2 regions of the Aurantimonas sp. NFXS3 genome follow, and region 2 is predicted to be linked to the other one. Evidence: predicted binding sites of a transcription regulator. Region 2 holds the regulator's gene; the other holds the start of a gene.
The links. Region 2 encodes HrcA, which represses chaperone genes, less so after heat shock. Its sites were predicted from a motif close to GTTAGCACTCNCNNNNNGNGAGTGCTAAC; they were not measured.

Region 1: groES (co-chaperone GroES) is a predicted target of HrcA. The motif match lies at 2,189-2,217, and genes of this name have one in related genera.

The regions. Positions count from the first base shown of each region.
Region 1 is NZ_JAGDDZ010000001.1:103,755-107,164, reverse strand. Features, by position in the region: gene J3367_RS00475 (bifunctional riboflavin kinase/FAD synthetase) at 109-1,089, opposite strand; gene J3367_RS00470 (TIGR01459 family HAD-type hydrolase) at 1,089-1,979, opposite strand; gene groES (co-chaperone GroES) at 2,280-2,576, shown strand; gene groL (chaperonin GroEL) at 2,660-3,410, shown strand, end outside.
Region 2 is NZ_JAGDDZ010000002.1:400,312-403,721, reverse strand. Features, by position in the region: gene folD (bifunctional methylenetetrahydrofolate dehydrogenase/methenyltetrahydrofolate cyclohydrolase FolD) at 1-10, shown strand, start outside; gene J3367_RS07070 (DUF411 domain-containing protein) at 66-524, opposite strand; gene grpE (nucleotide exchange factor GrpE) at 605-1,333, opposite strand; gene hrcA (heat-inducible transcriptional repressor HrcA) at 1,455-2,564, opposite strand; gene rph (ribonuclease PH) at 2,803-3,410, shown strand, end outside.

The DNA.
Region 1 (3,410 bases), on a different contig from region 2:
GTATTGCGCGTGGATCCAACATGGCGTGGCTTTAGCAACTCCGCGCCCAGATGGAAAGAACGCGCCGCCGCAGGGCGGGCGTCGCCGCCCCTGGGCGAGGGTGAAGGCTCAGAACGCCATGCGGCGGTCGAGGCCGCCGAGCGGCGCGACGCCGGCGAGCATCGCGCGGGCTTCTTCCGCGTCGCGATCCATCTGGGCAATCAGCGCCTCGGCGCCGTCGAAGCGCTCCTCGCCGCGCAGGAAACCGAACAGCGACACCGAAACGGTCTCGCCATAAAGATCGCCCGAAAAGTCGAACAGGAAGGTCTCGAACAGCGCCGCGCCATTGTCGAAGGTCGGGCGGCGGCCGAAGCTCGCCACGCCGTCATGCAGCGTGCCGTCGGCACGGCGCAGGCGCACCGCGTAGATGCCGTGCTTCAACAGGCTGTCCGGCTCGATCACCATGTTTGCGGTCGGATAGCCCAGCGTGCGGCCGAGCCTGGCACCGCCGACCACCTCGCCGGCAATCGTCCAGCGGTAGCCGAGCAGCCCCGCGGCCTCGGCGACGGCGCCCTCCCCGAGGCGGTCGCGGATCCGGCTCGACGACACCGTCTCGCCGCCCTCGTCGACGAAGGCCGGCACAAGGGTGGCGCCGAAGCCATGCATCCGACCCGCCCCGGCCAGCGTCTCGGGCGTGCCGCCACGCTTGGCGCCATAATGGAAGTCGAAGCCGGCGACCACGTGATGGGCGCCCATCGCCTCGACCAGCACGGTCTCGACGAAGGCTTCCGGCGCGAGGCCGGCAAACTCGCGGGTGAACCCCTGTTCGACCACCGCGTCGAAGCCGAGCATCTCCAGAAGGCGCGCCTTCATCGGTGCCGGTGTCAGCCGCGCGACAGGCTGGTCGGGCCGGAACACCGAGCGCGGATGCGGCTCGAAGGTCAGGCAGACGAGCGGTCGTCCTTCGGCCGCCGCGATGGTCCGGGCCTCTCCCAGGACGGCCTGATGGCCGCGATGCACGCCGTCGAAATTGCCCACCGCCACCACGGCGCCGCGCAGATCCGCCGGCACGTCCGCGACCGAGCCGAGACGCGCGATCGCGTCTGGCATCATGTCAGGGCAGCCATGAAGTAGCGCGCCGTCAGGCCGCGTTCCGACAGGACGGCGGCGACGGTCTGCGTCGCCGAATCCGCCGACGCCAGTTCCTCGCCATGGATGCCGTCGGTGATCAGCAGTGCGTCGGCGCCGAAATCATTGGCGCCCTTCACGTCGGTCATCAGCCCGTCGCCGATCGCCAGCACCCGCGACGACGCCCCGAGATCGAGGACGCGCGACGCGACGTCGTAGATCGGCCGGTGCGGCTTGCCGGCAAGGCGCACCGTGCCGCCGATCAGGCCGTAGTCGCGCGCCAGCGCCCCGGAACACGGGATCAGCCGTTCGCCGCGATGCACGACGATGTCCGGATTGGCGCAGATCATCGGCAGGTCGAGCGCCTGCAGCCGGGCCAGCATGTCGGCATAGTCTGCCGGCGTCTCGACCTCGTCGTTGTAGAGGCCCGTGACGATCACCGCCCTCGCCTCGGCCTCGCCGACCAGATCGACGTCGATGCCGGCGAAGAGGTCGTAGTCACGCTCCGGCCCGATATGGAAGACCGGACCCGCGACATCGGCGATCAGGGCGCGCGTCGCGTCGCCGGAGGTGACGATGGCGTCATAGGCGTCGTGGGAGAAATCCATCGTGCCGAGCTGCGCGACCACCCCGGCCGACGGGCGCGGCGAGTTGGTCAGGAGCACCACCTTGACGCCCGCCGCACGCGCCGCCGTCAGCGCCGCCTCGGCGGCCGGATGCTTGACGACGCCATTGTGGACGACGCCCCAGACGTCGCAGAAGATCGCGTCGTAGTCGCCGGCGATCTCGGCCAGCGCGGCGATCGGCCGGACGTCCTGCGGCGGTCGGACGGTATCCGTCCCGCGGCCGGTGTCGGAGAGAGAAGTTTCCATCGGTGTCCACGCTGCCATTGCCTGTCCCGTGCCGATAGAGGCGGCCTGCCGACCGGTCAAGGCGAAGCGCTGTCGCAAGCGCCCGCACCTGCCGCGTCAACCCCGCCCAGGGATGCCGGGCCGATCCCGGACGGCGATTAACGAAACTTCGATGACGCGATGCGCCGACCGCTTGACACCGCGCCGGCTGCGACACTATCTCCATCGTCGTTAGCACTCGCCCCAGGTGAGTGCCAGTTGTTCACGCCGGATGCCGAAAAGCGGGTCCGGCCATATCCGTCAACGAAGGGTTCAACGAACATGGCAGCTGTGAATTTCCGTCCTCTGCACGACCGCGTCGTGGTCCGTCGGGTGGAATCCGAAGCCAAGACGGCTGGCGGCATCATCATTCCGGACACCGCCAAGGAGAAGCCGCAGGAAGGCGAGATCGTCGCCGTCGGTTCCGGTGCTCGTGACGATTCGGGCAAGGTCGTGCCGCTGGACGTGAAGGCGGGCGATCGCGTCCTCTTCGGCAAGTGGTCGGGCACCGAGGTCAAGCTGAACGGCGAAGACTTCCTGATCATGAAGGAATCCGACATCATGGGCGTCGTCGCCTGATCAGGCGCCTGCGATTTCCGTAATTCCACGAAACTTCGAAACGGCGCGGCCTGATCAGATGGCGCGCCCGGGAGAATACGAACATGGCAGCTAAAGAAGTAAAGTTCGGCCGCGACGCACGTGAGCGCATGCTGCGTGGCGTCGACATTCTTGCCGACGCGGTCAAGGTGACCCTCGGCCCGAAGGGCCGCAACGTCGTCATCGACAAGTCCTTCGGCGCCCCGCGCATCACCAAGGACGGTGTCTCGGTCGCCAAGGAGATCGAGCTCGAGGACAAGTTCGAGAACATGGGCGCCCAGATGGTGCGCGAAGTGGCCTCGAAGACCAACGACAAGGCCGGTGACGGCACGACCACCGCGACGGTTCTCGCCCAGGCGATCGTCCGCGAGGGTGCCAAGGCCGTTGCCGCCGGCATGAACCCGATGGACGTCAAGCGCGGCATCGACGCGGCCGTTCTGAAGGTCGTCGAGGCGCTCGGCGTTGCCGCCCGCTCGATCGACACCTCGGACGAAGTCGCCCAGGTCGGCACCATCTCCGCCAATGGCGAGAAGGAAATCGGCGAGATGATCGCCTCGGCCATGCAGAAGGTCGGCAACGAGGGTGTCATCACCGTCGAGGAAGCCAAGACCGCCGAGACCGAGCTCGAAGTCGTCGAAGGCATGCAGTTCGACCGCGGCTACCTGTCGCCGTACTTCGTGACCAACCCGGAGAAGATGGTCGCCGAGCTCGAGGATTGCTACATCCTCCTGCACGAGAAGAAGCTCTCCAACCTCCAGGCGCTGCTGCCGGTCCTCGAGTCCGTCGTGCAGTCCTCCAAGCCGCTCCTCATCATCG
Region 2 (3,410 bases):
GCGCTTCTGAGCCGGGCCACCAGGATCAGGCGCGACGCCCTGTCCTGTCAGAAATTGGCGGCCGGTCAGCGGGCGCCGACAGCCTGATAGACGGTCGGACCGCCTTCGCCGCCGAAGCCGTAGACGTCGTAGCGGGCATCCGGATCGTCGCCCATGCCGGGCGAGCCCATCGGCATGCCCGGCGCCGACAGGCCGGCCAGGGCGGGACGCTCGGCGAGGAGCCGGTCGATCGCATCCATCGGCACATGGCCCTCGATGACATAGCCGTCGATCCTGGCCGTGTGGCACCCTTCCATCGCCGCCGGTACCTTCGCCGCACGCTTGATCGGGGTCAGTTCGTCGGTGTTCGTGACGGTAACGTCGAAGCCATGGGCGCGGGCAATGTCCGTCCAGGCCTCGCAGCAGCCGCAGCTCGGCGACTTCCAGACCGACATATGCCGATCGGCGTGATCGGCCTTGGCCGCCAGCGTGCCGAGCACGAGCAGTCCGGCCGAAACCGCGAGCGGGAGGATCGTCTTCGTCATAAGTCGCCTGTTCTTGCCTGGCATCCGTATCGCGAACTGGTCCCCGCGATACGGAAAAGCGTCGGCGGGCTTTGTGGCGATCAGATGGTGTCGCCGGCGTCCTGCGGGGCGGCGTCCGCCTCGGCCTTGGCGGCAGAGGCCTTCGGCCCGCCCTTGGAGACGCCGACCATGGCCGGGCGCAGCACGCGCTCGCCAATGGCATAGCCCGCCTGCACGACCTGCAGGACGGTGCCGTTCGGCACTTCGGTGTTCGGAATCTCGAACATCGCCTGATGGAAATTCGGGTCGAAGCGCTGGCCTTCCGGGTCGAGCTTCTTGACGCCGTGCTTCTCCAGCGTGCTGAGCAGCGACCGCTCGGTCACCTCGACGCCGTCGATGAGACCGGCCAGACCACCCTCGCCATCGGCCTTGGCTTCGGCCGGCACGGCTTCCAGCGCGCGGCGCAGATTGTCGGCGACCGACAGGATCTCGCGGGCAAAGCCGGTCACCGCATAGGTGCGCGCATCCTTGACCTCGCGCTCGGTCCGCCGGCGCAGGTTTTCCATGTCGGCGGCCAGCCGCAGCAGGCGATCCTTGACGTCGGCGTTCTCGGCTTCCAGCGCGGCGATGCGTTCGGCATCGGCGCTGGCGGCCGCATCGGCGTCGGCAAAGCCGCTGGCGGCGTCCGCATAGCCGCTGCCCTCGGCATTGGCATTGGCCGCCGCGCGCCGCGCCTCGGCCTCGCTCGCCGGGTCGGCGCGATCGCGGGCGGCCGGGTCAGCCGCCCGGTTGCGGGCTTCGTCGTGTTCGCGCTTGCCGGTATCGCTCATGCGTCATCACCTCGTGTCGGGGCCTGGCTGCGCAAGTCCGGCGGTGGGAGTTCCCACGCGAACCGCGCAGCGCGGCGGAAAATCGTTGTCGCGCCGCATATCGAATTGACGGGACGGAAAATCAAGCCTCGCGGGCAGCCGCGCCCGAGGTCAGAAGCCGCGATACGATGCGCGCGGTATAGTCCACCATCGGCACGATCCGCTTGTAGTTGAGCCGGGTCGGACCGATCACGCCCACCGCGCCGATGACGCTCTCGCCGCCGCCCTGATAGGGGGCGACCACCAGCGAGGATCCGGACAGCGAGAAAAGCTTGTTCTCCGATCCGATGAAGATCCGCACGCCATTGCCCTTCTCGGCAAGGCCCAGAAGCTCGATGATGCCGCTCTTGGTTTCGAGGTCGTCGAAAAGCAGGCGCAGCCGCTCGATGTCCTCGGAGGCGGTGACATTTTCCAGGAGGTTGGCCCGGCCGCGCACGATCAGCCGCGCCGGCTGGTCGGCCGAGGCGCCGGACCAGACCGCGAGCCCCTTTTCGACGAGCTGGCGCGACAGGAGATCGAGGGCGCTGGAGGTGTCGTCCTTCAGCCGGGCGATCTCCTCGCTCGCCTCGCCCAGCGTACGGCCGACGATATGGGCGTTGAGGAAGTTTCCGGCCTCGACGAGCTGCGAGGCGGTGACACCGGCCGGCAGGTCGAGAATGCGATTCTCCACCTCGCCATTGGCGCCGACCAGCACCGCCAGCGCCCGCGTCGGCTCCAGACGGATGAACTCGATATGCTTGAGGCGCAGATCGGCCTTGGAGGTGAGCACGATGCCGGCGCCGCGAGAGAGGCCGGACAGGAGCTGGCTCGCCTCGGTCAGAAGCGATTCGAACGGGCGGCCGTCGCCCGACACGCGCACCTTTTCCTCAATCTCCTCGCGCTCGGAGGAGCCGAGATCGCCGACTTCCAGAAAGGCGTCGACGAAGAAGCGCAGGCCCAGTTCAGTCGGCATGCGTCCGGCGCTGACATGCGGCGCATAGATCAGGCCGAGCGCTTCCAGATCGCTCATCACATTGCGGATCGAGGCCGGCGAAAGCGCGTTGGTCAGGAGCCGCGACAGCATGCGCGAGCCCACCGGCTCGCCGATGTCGAGATAGCTTTCGACGATCAGCCGGAAGATCTCCCGCGAGCGCTCGTCCAGCGGCAGTGCTCCGGAAGCCAAATCGCTGACAGGCAAACGGAATTCAGTCATGGCGTCGCATCGTTTCCCGCATGACCGGACTATAGGGAATGCTCGGGCCCTCGCCAAGCCGTCCGGCCGCGATAGCCCTCGCCGCAAGCACCTTTCCGGCCGATCTTCTGCCATCGCGCGGCGCCCCGCCATGACGGCGACGCGAAAATCTTTGATCCGTCGGGTCATCGCCGATACAAGCCCGGCGCAACCCGAAGCATCTATTCCCTTCTCCAGGACCGATTGTCAGGACCTCATCATGCGGCCATCCAAACGCGCCTTCGACGAATTGCGGCCCGTCAGCCTCGAGCGGAACTACTCCCGTCACGCCGAAGGCTCGTGCCTCGTCCGGTTCGGCGACACCCATGTCCTGTGCACGGCGAGCCTTGAAGAGCGCGTGCCGGGCTGGCTGAAAAATTCCGGCAAGGGCTGGGTGACGGCCGAATACGGCATGCTGCCGCGCGCCACGGGCGACCGGATGCGCCGCGAGGCGGCGTCCGGCAAGCAGTCGGGCCGCACCCAGGAAATCCAGCGCCTCGTCGGTCGCAGCCTGCGCGCCGTTGTCGACCTGCAGGCGCTGGGCGAGCGCCAGATCACCGTGGATTGCGACGTCATCCAGGCCGATGGCGGCACCCGCACGGCGGCGATCACCGGCGGCTACGTGGCACTGGCCGACTGCCTCGCCTGGATGGGCCAGCGCGCCATGGTCGACCCGGCCAAGGTGCTGAAGGACCATGTCGCGGCGATCTCCTGCGGCATCTACAAGGGCGAGCCGGTGCTCGACCTCGACTACCCGGAGGATTCCGCCGCCGAGACCGACGCCAATTTCGTCATGACAGGCTCCGGCGGCATCGTCGAGATCCAGAG